Regions from separate parts of the Thalassospira sp. MCCC 1A02898 genome, predicted to be linked through region 3. Evidence: riboswitches for the same ligand, from Rfam matches in the RefSeq annotation. Region 3 holds a riboswitch; each other region holds the start of a gene.
What was found. Region 3 has a riboswitch for cobalamin ahead of AUQ41_RS06855 (ABC transporter substrate-binding protein). Riboswitches for the same ligand answer to the same signal wherever they lie in the genome.
Positions count from the first base shown of each region.

Region 1: another riboswitch for cobalamin. It lies ahead of AUQ41_RS18135 (DUF4198 domain-containing protein); the one in region 3 lies ahead of AUQ41_RS06855 (ABC transporter substrate-binding protein).
Region 2: another riboswitch for cobalamin. It lies ahead of AUQ41_RS03765 (methylmalonyl-CoA mutase family protein); the one in region 3 lies ahead of AUQ41_RS06855 (ABC transporter substrate-binding protein).

Region 1 is NZ_LPXK01000013.1:306,777-312,040, reverse strand. Features, by position in the region: gene AUQ41_RS18145 (glycosyl transferase family protein) at 1-1,046, shown strand, start outside; gene AUQ41_RS18140 (DUF924 family protein) at 1,106-1,648, opposite strand; cobalamin riboswitch at 1,799-1,996, shown strand; gene AUQ41_RS18135 (DUF4198 domain-containing protein) at 2,166-2,963, shown strand; gene cbiM (cobalt transporter CbiM) at 2,980-3,657, shown strand; gene AUQ41_RS18125 (cobalt ABC transporter permease) at 3,650-4,246, shown strand; gene cbiQ (cobalt ECF transporter T component CbiQ) at 4,243-5,040, shown strand; gene AUQ41_RS18115 (energy-coupling factor ABC transporter ATP-binding protein) at 5,024-5,264, shown strand, end outside.
Region 2 is NZ_LPXK01000001.1:840,019-845,282, forward strand. Features, by position in the region: gene scpA (methylmalonyl-CoA mutase) at 1-482, opposite strand, end outside; gene AUQ41_RS03765 (methylmalonyl-CoA mutase family protein) at 485-2,521, opposite strand; cobalamin riboswitch at 2,657-2,836, opposite strand; gene AUQ41_RS03770 (response regulator) at 3,123-3,545, shown strand; gene phhA (phenylalanine 4-monooxygenase) at 3,603-4,502, opposite strand; gene AUQ41_RS03780 (Lrp/AsnC family transcriptional regulator) at 4,643-5,122, shown strand; gene AUQ41_RS03785 (asparaginase) at 5,234-5,264, shown strand, end outside.
Region 3 is NZ_LPXK01000009.1:29,859-35,122, forward strand. Features, by position in the region: gene AUQ41_RS06845 (AraC family transcriptional regulator) at 1-182, shown strand, start outside; gene AUQ41_RS06850 (glucan biosynthesis protein) at 185-1,786, opposite strand; cobalamin riboswitch at 1,959-2,162, shown strand; gene AUQ41_RS06855 (ABC transporter substrate-binding protein) at 2,388-3,413, shown strand; gene AUQ41_RS06860 (iron ABC transporter permease) at 3,454-4,530, shown strand; gene AUQ41_RS06865 (ABC transporter ATP-binding protein) at 4,527-5,264, shown strand, end outside.

The DNA of each region.
Region 1 (5,264 bases), on a different contig from region 3:
AACAGCTCGAGGATGAGAATGTCTTACCAGAGGCGCATCCGTTTTCTGGCTATCTCCGCACGTTCTTCCGTGGGCCGGGCCGTTCGCGCAGTCTGACCCGCGAGGAGGCATTTGATGCCTTCTCGATGATCCTGCGCGACGAGGTCGAACCGATCCAGCTTGGCGCATTCCTTTTGATGCTGCGCTACCGTGCTGAGACGCCCGAAGAACTGGCCGGCATGATCGAAGCTGTGCGCAAGGCCGCGCGTCTTGAACCGGATGAAGACAGCAAAGATGACGCGCTTATGCGTCCTGCGCTGGATTGGCCATCCTATGCGGCCGGTCGGACCCGTGGTCTGCCCTGGTTTGTGCTGTCGGCGCTTCTGCTGTCGCAGAATAATGTTCCGGTGCTGATGCATGGCTATAACTCGCATCTGGTCAACGGGATCAGCACAGAAGTTGCCATCAAGGCGCTTAAGCTTCCGATTGCCATGTCTGCAGAAGAAGCGCGTTCTGATATCGCATCGAAGGGCTTTGCGTATCTGCCGCTGCGTCATATGCATCCCAAGCTGCAGGAGCTGATTGGATTGCGTCCACTTCTTGGATTACGCAGTCCAGTCAATACGTTACTGCGTTTGCTTAATCCTCTGCATGCGCGTGCAGCCTTCCTTGGTGTGTTTCATCCGGCGTTTCTTGATGTCCATCGTGAAACCGGCAAGCTTTTGGAACTTCCACGCATCGGTGTGATCAAGGGCGGTGGCGGCGAAGCCGAAAGAACACCCTATAAGCATGTCGATCTGCGCATGCTTGATAATGGTGAGCTCAATGATGTTCGCTGGCCGGCATTGCTGTCAAAAACCGAAAAGGATGGCGAAGACCAAAGCCCTGTATCGCTGAAGCACTTTCTGGCGGTCTGGCGTGGCGAGGTGGAAGATATTCCGGCCGAAGCCAAGATCAAGGGCAGTGCCGCCATGGCAGCCTTCCTTGCCGGCAAGGCGGATTACATGGATGAGGCAGAAAGCCTTGTGCAGGGCTGGTGGGATAATCGCGACCGTGATGTTGGCTGATGTTCCGCGATCAAGTGAGATGAAATGAAAGGGACGGGAAACCGTCCCTTTTTTAATGCTCAGAACGATGATCCGGGCTCTTTGAGAAACGCCACTTCCTCTGGCGTCGATGGACGGCCCAGTATTTCATTGCGGTGTGGATAGCGGCCAAACCGGTCAATGATCTTTTTGTGTTTCAGCTCGAACTCGTAATTGTTCTCAAGGCCGGGCTGTGAAAACAGGTCAACCGCCACTTCATGGATGATTTCGGATTCCGAGTGCATATACGGCATATACAGGAATGCCTGTTCCTGCGGTGTGACCAGTTTGCGATCCAGCTTCAAGGAAACAGCCTCCTGCGCCAGCACCAATGCCATTGGATCTGATGCAAAGGACTGTGGCTGATCGCGGTACATATTGCGTGAAAACTGATCAAGAACGATGATTTCGGCAAGTCGTCCATGGGCGGTTTTGCGCCAGTTAAAAAGCTCTCCGGCCGTGGCGGCGGCGTGAAAATCGGCAAAGCGTTCCGCGATATGGCGATCCAGGGCTTCATCCTTGATAAACCACTGTTTTTCTTCGAGTTCCTTGAACCAGAAAACAAGAACCGTTTCAGGTTTCATAATGTTTCCACCCATCTGATTGCAGGCTTTCGGGGCCCGTCGGCAAAATTGCGCGTGATCTTCGCGCCCGGTTTAAAGCGCGTCAAGCCATCCGCAAAAAGATTGTCACGGACCTTGGGGCAGGGAGTTGACAGCAATCCGTCCGACGTGGATTATGACATTGTCTTTGGTGTTGATCCGATTGGACCAACTTAAAAGGGAACGTGGTGCGTCATGCATGACAAAGCCACGGCTGCCCCCGCAACTGTAAGCGGTCAGAGCATTGCATATGCCACTGGTGCAAACCGGGAAGGCGCATTGCTTTTTAAACCGTGAGCCAGGAGACCTGCCTTTGACTGCCGGGTGCCGATTGCCCGGTATGAAACTGTTGGACGCCGGGGTGAGCGTCAGGTTGCAGGGGTACAAACGGTCTTTTGAAGATCCGCAATCTTGCTTCCAGCCATCCTATCGTTCTTTGTCCTGACCCTGTGCGCTGGGCCTTTGGCCTGCGTGCATCGTTTGAGAAAGAGACGATTATATGTTTAAGACCCTTGGCAGGCTTGCGATTGCAAGCGCCTGTGTGCTGTCGGCGGCCATGCCGGCGCATGCGCATTTTCAATTAGCCTATACGCCGGACGTGAACGTGACCAAGGCCGGGGATCAGCCGGTTAAGCTGATTTTCTGGCACCCGTTTGAAAACGGTCATGTCATGGATATGGCCGAGCCGCTTGAATTTTATGCGGTTAATCGCGGTGAGAAACTTGATCTCAAATCAACGCTTACGCCGATTACTTTCACCGGAATTGCCAACTCGGCAGCGGCCTTTGACGCAACTTTGACTCTGCGCCGCAGCGGTGATTACGTCATGGTGGTGGTCCCCGCACCGTATTATGAAGAAAGCGAAGATATCTTCATCCAGCAGATCACGAAGTCCTATGTAAACCGCAATGAAATTCCGACCGACTGGATGGAACCGCAAGGTCTTAAAACCGAAATCCTGCCGCTTAATCGACCAACCAACATCATTGCCGGTTCGACCTTTACTGGCCGAGTGTTAAGCGAAGGCCAACCTGTGGCCGGTGTTGAAGTCGAAATCGAATACATGGCCGCAGAACCCGATATGGCCAGCAACACACCCAAAGGGCCAACGGCATCGCCAATGCCCGGTGGTGCGGTTGTGGTCATTTCCGATCAAAACGGGTATTTCACTTTTGGTGTCCCCAAGGCAGGTTTTTGGGGATTTGCAGCACTTGGCAGCGGCCCTGACAAAGAATTTCAGGGCAAGGAACTTTCACAGGATGCAGTCCTGTGGGTTCGCGCCTATGATGTGAAATAGGCGAGGGACAAAACAGATGCATATTGTTGATGGTGCGCTGGCACCGGAAGTCTTGATTGGCGGGGGTATTCTTGCAATTGCCGGACTTGGCCTTGGACTGCGGAAACTGCCAATCGATAAAATTCCTGCAACCGGGGTTTTGTCGGCAACATTCTTTGTTGCCTCGCTTATTCATGTGCCGGTGGGACCATCCAGTGTGCATCTGATCATGAGCGGTCTTGCCGGGCTCGTGCTTGGCTGGACCGCGTTTCCGGCACTTTTTGTCGGTCTCCTGCTTCAGGCCGTTTTCTTTGGCTTTGGCGGTTTGACGGTTCTTGGCGTCAATACGGTCAATATCGCCTTTCCGGCTGTGCTGGCGGGCCTTTTGTTCCGGGGAATGGTGTCGCGCAGCAGCCCGGTCACGGCGGCCGTGCTTGGTGGATGTGCTGGTGCGTTTTCCATCGCGCTGACAACGGTGTTTGTCGCGATTTCGCTTGCACTCAGTGGTGATGCATTTGTTCCGGCGGCCAAGCTGGTCTTCTTTGCCCACATTCCGATCATGGTGGTCGAAGGGTTGGTGTCAGCGGCATCGGTGTATCTGATCGCCAAGGTCAAACCGGCCTTGCTGCAACCCGCCGATCAGACATCCGGTTTTGAGATGCAGGCGACAGCATCCTTGCGTGCAAAGCAGGCGGGCGAGGCATCCAATGGCTAGATCACTCATGCTGGTCTGTGCCCTTGGCATGCTTGTGTATGGCGCAGCACCTGCACAGGCGCACAAGGTTATCGCATCCCTGTTTCCAAGTGGTTCAAACATCGAAGGTGAAATCGGTTTCTCCAACGGTGTCATGGCCGAAAACACGCTTGTTGAGATCTTTGATCTTGATGGCAACAAGATTGATGAAGTTACCACCGACGGCGACGGTTTTTTTGTCTACACGCCAAGCCAACAGATTGATCTGCGTTTTCGGGCCGATCTCGGGGCAGGGCACGTTGCCGAGGCAACCTTTGCCATTGCGGACCTGACGGATGTTGATGCGGCTGTACAAACAGCATCGTCAAAGGCGCCGACTGCATCGAGGGCAGGATCAAACGCTGGGCCTGCAATTTCCCGCGAACAGGAAGAAATCATCGCGACCATCGTGCGTGACGAATTGCGTCCTCTCAGGCGCGAGCTCACCGCCTATAAGGAAAAGAATGATCTTCAATCGATTCTGGGCGGCATTGGCTATATATTCGGTGCCTTCGGGATCATTTATTACATCGCTGCGCGACGGCTAAGAGCAAAAGCACCCAACGCATGAGCCACCTTTTCGGACATGACCAACCCCTGAGCGTTCAGGCACATGGCGGACAATCACCGTCATTCGTCGGGACGTTCGATCCAAGGGTACGTGTGGTCGCGGCCTGTGTTTTTGCAATTGTCGTGGTGGCCCTGCATCAGATCGAATTTGCACTGGGTGCCCTGATATTTGCCGCCATTACCATGAGCCTGACGGACTTGCCGCTGCGCGTAACCCTGAAACGCATGGCAGCCATGGACGGGTTTATCATCGTCATGTTGATAATGTTGCCGTTTACGACCCCCGGAACACCGATGTTTTCGGTGCTTGGGGCAGAGGCCAGCAAGGAAGGCCTGATGCATGCCATCCTTGCTGGCATACGGGCCAATGCGGTTGTCCTGATGATGCTTAGCCTTTTGTCGGGTATGACGCCGGTGACACTTGGCCACACGCTATATCGTTTGAAATGTCCGCCGGTTCTGGTGCATCTGATGATGTTTACGGTGCGCTATATTTCGGTGCTTCATGACGAATATCATCGTCTTCGCATGGCGATGAAACTTCGCGGGTTTAAGGCACGCAATAATGCCCATACCTACCGGTCTTTTGGCTATTTGTTTGGCATGTTGGTGGTGCGGTCGCTTGAACGGGCCGAACGTGTGCTGGAAGCCATGAAGTGCCGCGGATTTAGTGGTCATTTCCCGATGATAGATGATCTGGCATTCAAGCGTCGTGACGGTGCATTTGCCGTTTTCTTCCTTGCCCTGATTATTGCCCTTGTCGTGATGGATCGCATGTATGTCGTCGCTTATTGAATTGAATGATATTTCCTATGGTTATCGGGCAGGGCAGAATGTGCTCGATCGCGTCAGTCTGACGCTTGATCCGGGTGAACGACTGTTCCTTGCAGGGCCGAATGGGGCTGGTAAAAGCACGCTTTTGCGTATTCTTGTCGGCCTGATTAAGCCGCATGCGGGTGAAATCCGTGCCTTTGGCACCCCGCGGGTTACCGATGCCGAATTTCACGATTTGCGCTGCC
Region 2 (5,264 bases), on a different contig from region 3:
GCACCGTTCATGGTCATGGAAACCGACATCTCATCAAGCGGGATGCCATCAAAAAGCGTGCGCATGTCATAGATGCTGTCAATCGCCACACCGGCCATGCCAACATCACCTGCGACGCGCGGATGATCACTGTCATAGCCGCGATGGGTTGCCAGATCGAAGGCAATCGAAAGCCCCTTTTGCCCGGCGGCAAGGTTGCGGCGATAAAACGCGTTGGATTCCTCGGCGGTGGAGAAACCGGCATATTGGCGGATCGTCCAGGGACGCTGCACATACATGGTCGGGTAGGGGCCACGCAAAAACGGCGGCATGCCCGGCATGGTGTTTAAATGATCAATGCCATCCAGATCCTTGGGGCCATAGGATGATTTGACATCAATGCCTTCTGGCGTGGTCCAGGGCGTGCTTTCAAACGGGTCCTTGGCACCGGCGGATGCGCCGTCAAACAGCGGAAGGTCGGAGAAATCAGGAATGCGGGTCATGGTTATTTCTCCCCCTGTTTGCCAAGAAGATGATCAAGTGCAGCACCGCAAATGGCAAGGACATCGGCCCCGACAAAGACAAACTCGTCAATGCCGGCTGCTTCGTAAGCCGACCTCGCATCGCCCGGCTGGCCAGCAAGATAAACCATGCTGGCTCCTTTGGATTTCAGTGCCTTGGAAACGTCGGCTGCCATGTCGGCATATTGCGGGTCTGATCCGCAAATGATGGCGATCTTCGCCCCGCTTTTGCCAAAGGCGGATGCAACATCATCCGCATTGGCAAAGCCGTTATTGGTGATCGCCTCGATCCCGCCGGCTTCAAAGAAGTTGCGGGCAAAGGTCGCGCGTGCCGTGTGCTGTGCGATCTTGCCAAGATTGGCCAGGAAGACCTGCGGGAAGGATCCGTGCGCATCAGACCGTTTGCGAAGTGCCTCGTAACGTTCGGCAAGGCGATGGGCAGGCATGGCACCGATACATGTCGCGGCACTGGTGCCATAAAGATCGGTAAACATATGCCCGATGGTGGCACCGGCGCGGGCGGCCTCAATCATGGCATCAAGGCTGTTGCCGACCGTGCCATCAAACTTGGTCTGGCGGGCCTTGGCATCTGCAACGATCGTCTCAAGGTCCGGCTTTTCACAGATTACCTTGGCTTCTGTGATATTGGGGAATTCCGACACACCGGTCAGCGGATCACGACGGGTGGACAGGCGTTTTTCGCGCGCATTCCAGACGGTCTCGATCTCGGTCTTCAGGCTGCCATTGGCAAGGGCACTTAGAATACCCCCCGAAGATTCAAGGGACTGGAATTTCGACCAGGCGGCCTTCGCCAATTCCTTGGTCAGGTTTTCAATAAACCACGAACCACCAGCCGGATCGATGACCCGGTGCACGTTGCTTTCTTCCTGCAAGATCAGTTGGGTGTTGCGCGCAATACGACGCGCAAAGCCATCTGGCAGGCCAATCAGATGATCATAAGGCAGGCAGGTCACACTATCCGCACCGCCAAGACCGGCGGCAAAGCTTGTCACCGTGGTGCGCAGCATATTGACCCACGGATCAACCTTGGTCAGGGCCATTTCGGCCGAAACCGCATTGATCGTAATCGTTGCATCCTCGGCACCCGATGCCGACAGAACGCGGCTCCACATCATGCGAAGTGCACGCAGCTTGGCGATCCCGGCAAAGAAGTCGGTGCCGATGGCAACGTTAAACACCATCGCACCCGCGGCCTGATCAAGCGCCATCCCGGCGTCGGTCAGGGCGCGCAAATAGGTCACCCCGCTTGCCAGCAAACAGGCCAGTTCCTGACCATCGGTGGCCCCGGCATTGTAATATGGCGCGCCATTCACCGAAATCGCGGTCGCCAGCGGGAACAGATCAATCAGCTCGACCGCAACGCTTGCCGTATGATCAACCGCGTCCTGCGCGCCGCAGGGCAGGGTGCCGGTAGATGCCAGCGTCCCGATCGGGTCGATGTTAAAGGCCGGTGCGGCTTCGTCGGCACCATCGGTATTTGCGATATGGGCTGCCAGAAGTGCGGCGGCCGGAACACCTGCCGCCCCGGCGTCAAGGCCGACGGTGGCAAGGTTGGTGTAAACATCCTCAAGGGCAGTATCGAGATCGGCCAGACAATGGATGGCAATTCCGTCCACGCCCACCTCGGCAGAACTGATTTCGCGCCCGGCGCGGGCGGCGGCGTCAAGCTTTAGCGTGATCGAGGTCGCCCCATTTTCAAGGTCCTCAAGGATCGCGGCATTGGTGGCCTTGGGATCGGGATGGGTATGAAGCTGGCGGATATCCCACCCGGTGACGGTTTCGCGCGGCTCGACCGTGGCATTAAGAACTTCGTGGATCAGCCGGGTCGCGTCATCCTGATCGTCATTTGTATAGATCGGCTGAACGGAAAAGCCATCAAGCGTATTGGTGACAAGCTTCTTTTCGAACGGCGCCCCTTTAAGGGCCTCCTCGGCAAGCTTGCGCCAACTTGCGTAATCAGCAGATGGAAATTCGGATGCGAGCTTTAGCGGGTCGGACATGGTTTCTCCCGGCTTGGTGTGTCCCGGCCTTGATGCGACTCCATATGGGGTCTTTATATGGCGTCGGGCACGGAACGTTGCCAAATTCTATTCTACTACGGATTCCCAGTACCCGGTACACCCCGCCCGGCCCATTTCATGCCAAGAAAACACCATCGGTATTCTGACTCGCGAGAAAGCCTGCAGAAAGGCCGTTACGCTTACAGTTGCGGGGGCAGTTCCGGGCTTGGCCAAAGTGCGCTAAGGCACGGCCGCACCGGATTCCCGATCCTATTTTCCGGTCACATTCGCGACATGGCGGTTTATAGCACCTGTCCCTAATTCCGTAAATAGGCATGGAAATACCTATTTAGACGGATATCGATCCCGACAAATCAGGTTTCCGTAACGTTATGTCGGCGGAAACATTGGGGTTTTGCACGTCTGTTCGTGGTTTGCGCGCCGCATGGTTCCGATCATTGCGGCCTTATACTTTCGCGGCACGGGTGCGAGATCGGGGTGAAGCCGGAACATTGCGTGGCAAAAATTTGGCGGGTTTAACCAATTTGACATTTTCGTCTGTCAGTTTGGACTTGTCCCAAAACTCGGAGTATCGCCATCCATGAACGCGCTCAGCGCCATGCCGTCGCAATTTTGTCCTGATGGACTGGTTGCGTTCGCCGACGACAGTCCCAGCGCCAAGGCAGCCCTTGAAACAGTGTTGCGTCGGGCAGGATATGACGTGGCCGGTTTTGATTGTGCCGATGATCTGATTGATCAGCTGGACGGGCTTTATCCCCGTGCCATCATCCTTGATATTGAAATGCCGGGTATGAGCGGCTTTGAAGCGTTCTGCGAAATTCGCCGCCGCTATCCCAACAGCCAAAACGTGCCGGTTTTCTTCTTCTCGGCCCATTATGATGCCGACACCCGCGCACAAGCCGATGCGCTTGGGGCGGCCGATTTCATTAGCAAGGACGCCAGCCCGAAAGTGGTGCTTGAGCAACTCAATCGGGTGCTGGGTCATTCCATCAGTGCCTGCTAGGAGTGCTGGGAGACCAGCCCTGCCTTGATCAGTCCTAAACGGATCGCCACGCCCTGCTCACGCAGGGCGTTGTTGTCTGTGGGTCCTGTGGGTCTCCTCGCCCAGCGAAATGATGCTGTCTGCGGCCCCATGCACATGATAAATCCGGTCTGTCGGCAAGGTGGTTGCCGGATCAATCGCAGGCTTCTTGGCGAGCCGATCATAGATCGGGGCCATTGGCACATTCATCGCGTCAAACAACTGATCGTAACTTTCCAGAACGAAATAGGTTTTCTGGAAATCATCAATCGCATAATCCGTGCCCATGACGCGTTCAAGCTCGAACGCCACCCGGTTTGGCGTGGGATCGGTGACCGAATAGATGGTTTCGGTTTGCGATGACAACATGCCTGCCCCATAGGCGCGCAATCCGTGCGGGGTCATGATCAGGCCAAACTCGACCATGTACCAATACATCCGGGCCAACTGTTTAAGGCCGCCCATCGCAATGGCCTCGGGCCCCTTGGCGCCATAGGCCGCCAGATAATCGGCAAAGGTCGGGTCATAGAGCATCGGCACATGACCAAAAAAGTCATGGAAGATGTCGGGTTCGACCAGATAATCCATTTCCTCGGGCTTGCGCAGCCAGACCGTGACCGGGAACCGCCGATTGGCAAGATGGTCAAAAAACACATCATCAGGCACCAGCCCCGGAACCGCGACAAGATGCCAACCGGTCGCCGCATGGAGCTTCTCGCTGACCCGGCCGAAATGCGGAATCTGATCCGCCGCATCAAGTTTCATCAGATTGCGAATGTAATCCTCGGCTGCATAGCCGGGCAAAATGCGCGATTGGCGGTCATAAAGTTTGCGCCATAGTTCGTGCTCGGCCTCGGTATATGTGCTCCAGTCCTGATCGATGGTGTAGTCGTCATTGATGTGGCTGTAATCACCACGCAGATCGTTTCCCTGATTCATGGCCGTCCTCTTTCGGGTTCTATTGCCGATTTACAAGGATCATTTTACATCAACTCTAATGTCATTTTCTGGCCAATAAGGCGTCCAAATCGGTTATGATGTGCATATTGTGACCTTGTTGGTTTGATTTGGGGTTTAAAATGACCGACGTGACGCTAAGCGCGACCGATGTCCGGATTCTGCAGGCCCTGCAAAAGGACGCCGCCATCAGCAATGTCCAACTGGCTGAAATGGTCGGCATGTCCCCATCGCCGTGTTTGCGTCGGGTCAAACAGCTTGAGGCATCCGGTGTGATCAAACGTCAGGTCGCCCTTCTGGACCGCAAGAAACTTGGCTTTGGGGTGCTGGCGACCATTCAGGTCCGCTTGCAAAGCCATACCGAACAGGGGGCGGAGGATTTCGCCCGCGCGATGAATGACCTTCCGGAAATTCTGTCCTGCTGGGCGATGACGGGGCGGCAGGATTTTCTGCTGGTGTCCGTGGCGCGCGATATCGAAAGCTTTGGCGATTTTGTCACCCATCAGTTGCTTTCAATGCCCAATGTGCGTGATGTGCAATCCAGTCTGGTTTTGAAGGAATACAAGAACCTGACGGCCATACCGTTGCCGAAAGGTGTTTAACGGCAGCCCTCAGATGGCGGTCACCTTCGCAGTTGCAAGATTTGCCATACTTGATTTTTCACCGGTGTTTCAGGCATAGACTGATCAACCCACCAAAGCCGGAGCTTTAAAATGCCTCAGTCAATCGCTGCCAACCCGATCC
Region 3 (5,264 bases):
GTCAGATCATGCTGGCCGAAATGAAGGATGCCGCATCGGCGGCCTATGCGGTCGGGTATGAAAGTGCGTCACAGTTCAGTCGCGAATATGCCCGCATGTTTGGCGCACCGCCAATCCGCGATGTCATGTCGATCCTTGGGCAGGGCGGGGCCAGCCAGTCTGCCGATATGGCCCCGCACTAACCCTAGCCCTGTTGCTGGTTGCCAACGGCCGGCAGGTGCTGGAACATCCAGGTTTCACTTAAGGGGCCGTCACCGCGTTTCAGATACATCCGCAGGTCAACCGGATCTGTGCCCGCGGCCTTAAGGTCAAAGGCCGCCCGCCAGATGCGGGTATCCATGATCGGTTCGATCTTGGTGCGCACAATCTCCCCGCGGGAGGATGTCACAACCACTTCGGGGAATTCGCCGTAGGCAAGCGTTCCCAGAACCTCACCCTCGAACTCGACGGAAAACTTGATTTCGTCCTTGGGCCGGTTGGTGCCGGGCTCCCCGCCACGGCCCATGCGGGTTGCGGTTGCGGTTGCCAGTTCCTTGACCGGGAACGGGTTATGGGCCTGCCAGTACAGACGGTATTTGAACTGATAGCTGTTGCCCGCCTTGGCGGGGCCATTCGGGACCCAGAAGGCGGCAATGTTATCGTGGATTTCATCGTCGGTCGGGATTTCGATCAACTGAACCGCACCGTCATTCCACTCGCCTTGCGGTTCGACCCACAGGCTGGGGCGGCGGTGATAACGCACACCATCCAGATAGTTTTTCACATCGCGATCGCGCTGCATCAGACCAAAACCACGCGGGTTATTGTCACCAAACGCTGATGCGCGGATGGTTTCCGGGTTGTTCAACTGTCGCCAGATGCGTTCGCCGCCGCCGGTCCAAAGCTCCAGCCCGTCGCTGTCATGTACTTCCGGACGCCAGTCAAAGCGGAACGATTTGTTCTGTTCGGAATACCAGAACATGCTGGTCAGCGGTGCGATGCCAAGCCGTTCGATGTCTTTGCGCAAGAACAGATGTTTTTCGACATCCATCGTGACCCCTTCGCCGCGATAAAGCAGGAATTTATAAGCACCCGTGATGCTGGGCCCATCCAGCAGGGCATAAACCGTCACAGGGTCTTCGGGATTTTTGGCTGGTTCGATAAAGAATTGACGGAAATCGGGAAATTCTTCGGGAACCGAGGTCGCCGTATTAACCGCAATGCCGCGCGCCGACAGGCCATACTGGCCTTCATCCCCAATGGCGCGGAAGTACGATGCGCCAAGAAACGCTGCCCAGTCCTGGGTTTTCCAGTCATCGCGTGCCTGATTTTCATGCAGGCGGAAACCGGCAAAGCCGCTATTGGCGGGCAGTTGGCGGGCAATGCTGTCTTCGGGCATGTCAAAGTATTCGGGCTTGTAGATCACTTCGCGTGCCTGACCACTTTCCAGAAGATACATATGCACCGGTTTGGCGAAATACATACCCAGATGGAAGAAGGTCAGCGGATAGGTGCCTGATCCATCGGAAAACGGCGAATGGTCGCGTTTGTAATGCAGCTTGCCATGGGTGTCGTAATCGATCTTGCCGACAATTTCCGGGTTTGGCGCAACGGGTGCTTCATATGCCGATGTGGCCATGGATTTGGCGCGTGCAATCAAATCGGCAAAATCAAACGGCTGTGCCGAACCCAGATCAAGGCCGTCGACATCTGCCAAAGCATGCTGATAGATCGACATTCCCGGCAGGATAAGACCGGCTGCCGCGATGGATTTCAAAAAGCGTCTGCGTTCAACAGAAGTCGTCATGTTCATCACATTCCTGTGGTTTGAGGTGTCGGGAAAGCATACCCGGCAGTGTGGAGGTAATCGGGATGAAACATGGCAAATTCAAGGTCGTATCAATTGCTTTTTATGCATGGAGCCTTGGCGTTAATGCCGCTGGTGGTCTGCCAATTTCCTTGACCGTGTTTTTGGTTTAATCTAACCGTGACGTGTCGGTATCCGAATATCGGATAAAGGGAATTCGAGATGGGCCGAATATTGGCTCATTAACCGAAGCTGCCCCCGCAACTGTAGGCGGCGAGCATTTTTCTGACCAATGCCACTGGGATCAACCCGGGAAGGCCAGGGAAAATGCGTTGACCCGTAAGCCAGGAGACCTGCCGACACGAAGACGACGGACCGGGCGGGGTGCCCCGGAGAATGTCGGTACGTGTCTTGGCCCAACAGTTTAGCCCAGGTTTTCTAAGCTTTAAGGCCGGCATCTTCCGCCATCTCCTGACACTTTTGCCAGTCCATTGACAGCAGCAAAAGTGATGTTATGTTATAACATAACATTTGACGATGTATTGAAACTGGATCATCCAAAGCGGTCCCGGATCAACGCATCAGCAAGAGGGAACTAAAAGTGATCAATCACGATAAACGTGTACTGGCGGTCGGGGTGTTTGCCGCTGGTCTTATTTCTTCTGTTTCATTTGCGTCCGCAACCGAATATCCGCTCAGTATCGAGAACTGTGGGACTATGTTGCAATTTGATGCGGCCCCGGATCGCGTGGTGTCGCTGGGCCAAAGTACGACCGAAATTCTTTATTCGTTGGGCCTGGCCGACAAGGTCAAGGGTACGGGTGTCTGGTTTGGCCCGGTGATGGATGAATTCAAGGACGTCAACGCATCTGTGCCGCGTCTGGCCGACAATGATCCGGGGTTCGAAACCGTTGTCGCGCAAAAGCCGCAACTGGTTGCCACCCAGTATCAGTGGCATGTCGGGCCCAAGGGCACCGTCGGCACCACCGAACAGTTCAACGAACTGTCCATTCCGGTCTACACAGCACCTGCTGATTGTGTCGGCAAGGACAATGCCGGTGGCGGTGACGGGGTGCGGCATGAAGGCTTCACCATGGATCTGATTTATCGCGAGATTTCCGATCTGGCGCAAATCTTTGATGTCGAAGATCGCGGCAACGCACTGATTGCCAGCTTGAAGGAACGTCAGGCGAACTCATTGGCGCGTGTGACGGCAAGCGGCCATGACAATGTTTCTGCCGTCTTCTGGTTTTCCAGCCCTGAAATCAACAGTGATCCCTATGTGGCGGGCAAAAACGGTGCAGCGGGCTATATCGCAGGTAAACTTGGTGTTCGCAACATTATCGACAGTAATGAAGAATGGCCGACCGTTGGCTGGGAAACCATTGCGCGCGCCAATCCTGATATCATCGTGATTGGTAAAATGGGCCGTCGGCGTTTTCCGGCCGATGACTGGCAGGTCAAGATGGATTTCCTGAAAACCGATCCGGTCGCTAGTCAGATGAAGGCGGTGCGCAATGGCAATATCGTGGTGATGGACGCCCAGTCGATGGATCCGACCATCCGCCTGATCAATGGTATTGAAACACTTGCCGCAGCCGTCGAAAGACTGAGTGCTTCGAACTGACCTGCACTGCCAAAGGCACCTGATATGCCCGGAGAATTCAATGTTTGAAACAACGCCAGTGCAGCAGCCGGTTCAGCCACCTCGGCAATCGCTGGCGGGGCGGGCATATCTTGTGCGGGCCGGTGTCAGTCTTGGCGCCCTGGTTTTGCTTGTTGGCGTCATCGCGATGGCCGCGGCCAAGGGGGAAACGCACATTCCCCTTGGCACCGTCTTTCAGACCATTGCCAATCATCTTTGGCAGGCGGGCTATGACGTTGATCCGATTGATGCCGGGATCATCTGGAATTACCGGATATCGCGCGCCATGGTGGCCGCGGCCTGCGGGGCGTCCCTTGCGCTATCGGGCGCGGTTTTGCAGGCGCTTTTGCGCAATAGTCTCGCGGATCCGTACTTGCTGGGCATATCGGCCGGGGCATCGACCGGTGCAGTCAGCGTTGCCATTCTGGGGTTCGGCGCGGGGATGGTTTCCCTGTCGCTTGGTGCCTTTGTCGGTGCGCTGGTGGCATTCGGGTTTGTCGCCCTTTTGGCCATTCCGGCCGGGCGCGGGGCCGGTGCCATCATTCTTGCCGGGGTTGCCGGATCGCAACTGTTTAACGCATTAACGTCATTCATCGTGACCAAGGCCGCCACGGCGGACGAGGCACGCGGGGTGATGTTCTGGCTGCTTGGTAATCTAAGCGGCGTGCGCTGGCCTGATGTCTATCTGGCGCTGCCGGTCGCCGTCATCGGCTTGCTGGTCTGCCTTTGGTATTCGCGGGCGCTCGATGCCTTTACCTTTGGCGTGGAATCGGCGGCATCCCTTGGTGTGCCGGTGCGTCGGGTTTATGTGGTGTTGATTGCCATTGCCGCCTCGATGACGGCCGTCATGGTCAGTATTGTCGGGGCCATCGGCTTTGTCGGATTGGTTATTCCCCATGCCGCACGGTTCTTTGTCGGGACACGGCACGGATTTCTGTTGCCGGCATCGGCCCTGATCGGGGCGGTGTTTCTTGTGGCGGCCGATATTGTATCGCGCATCATTCTTGATGGTCAGGTCCTGCCCATCGGGGTGATCACGGCGCTGATCGGTGCACCGGCCTTTGCGATCATCCTGTGTCATGGGCGGGTATTGCGATGAGCCTTGAATTACGCAATGTCGGCTGGAATGCCGGATTCAAAAAAATCATCAGCGACGTGTCGCTTCGCGTGACACGGGGAGAGTTCCTGGGTGTGATCGGGCCAAACGGATCTGGCAAAACCAGTATGATGTCGGTCTTGGGCGGTATTCGTGCGCCGTCGACCGGGCAGGCATTGCTGGGGGACCAACCGATGAAGAAAATCGGTCGGCGCAACCTTGCCCGTCATATCGGCTTTGTCGAACAACAGGCCGATACCATCGACCGTATTACCGTGCGCGATGCCGTCGCGCTTGGTCGAACGCCGTACCTTAGTTTGCTGACACCATGGTCAGGGCACGACGACGCCATAGTGTGTGAAGCCCTTGCCAGTGTTGAAATGGGGCCGTTTGCGGACCGGATGTGGCATACGCTTTCGGGCGGTGAAAAGCAGCGCGTTCACATTGCCCGTGCCTTGGCCCAGCAACCCGATTTCTTGTTGCTTGATGAACCGACCAACCATCTTGATATCCATCATCAGCTGGGCTTGCTTGAACTGGTGAGTGCACTGCCGGTAACCGTGGTGGCTGCTTTGCACGACTTGAACCATGCGGCGATGTTTTGTGACCGGATTGCGATGATGGATGGTGGCAAGCTGATTGCACTTGGTACACCCGAACAGATTTTGACATCGCAAAACCTTCGCGATGTTTTCGGGGTTGCCGCCGATATCGAGATCGATGATCAGGGTCGCTGC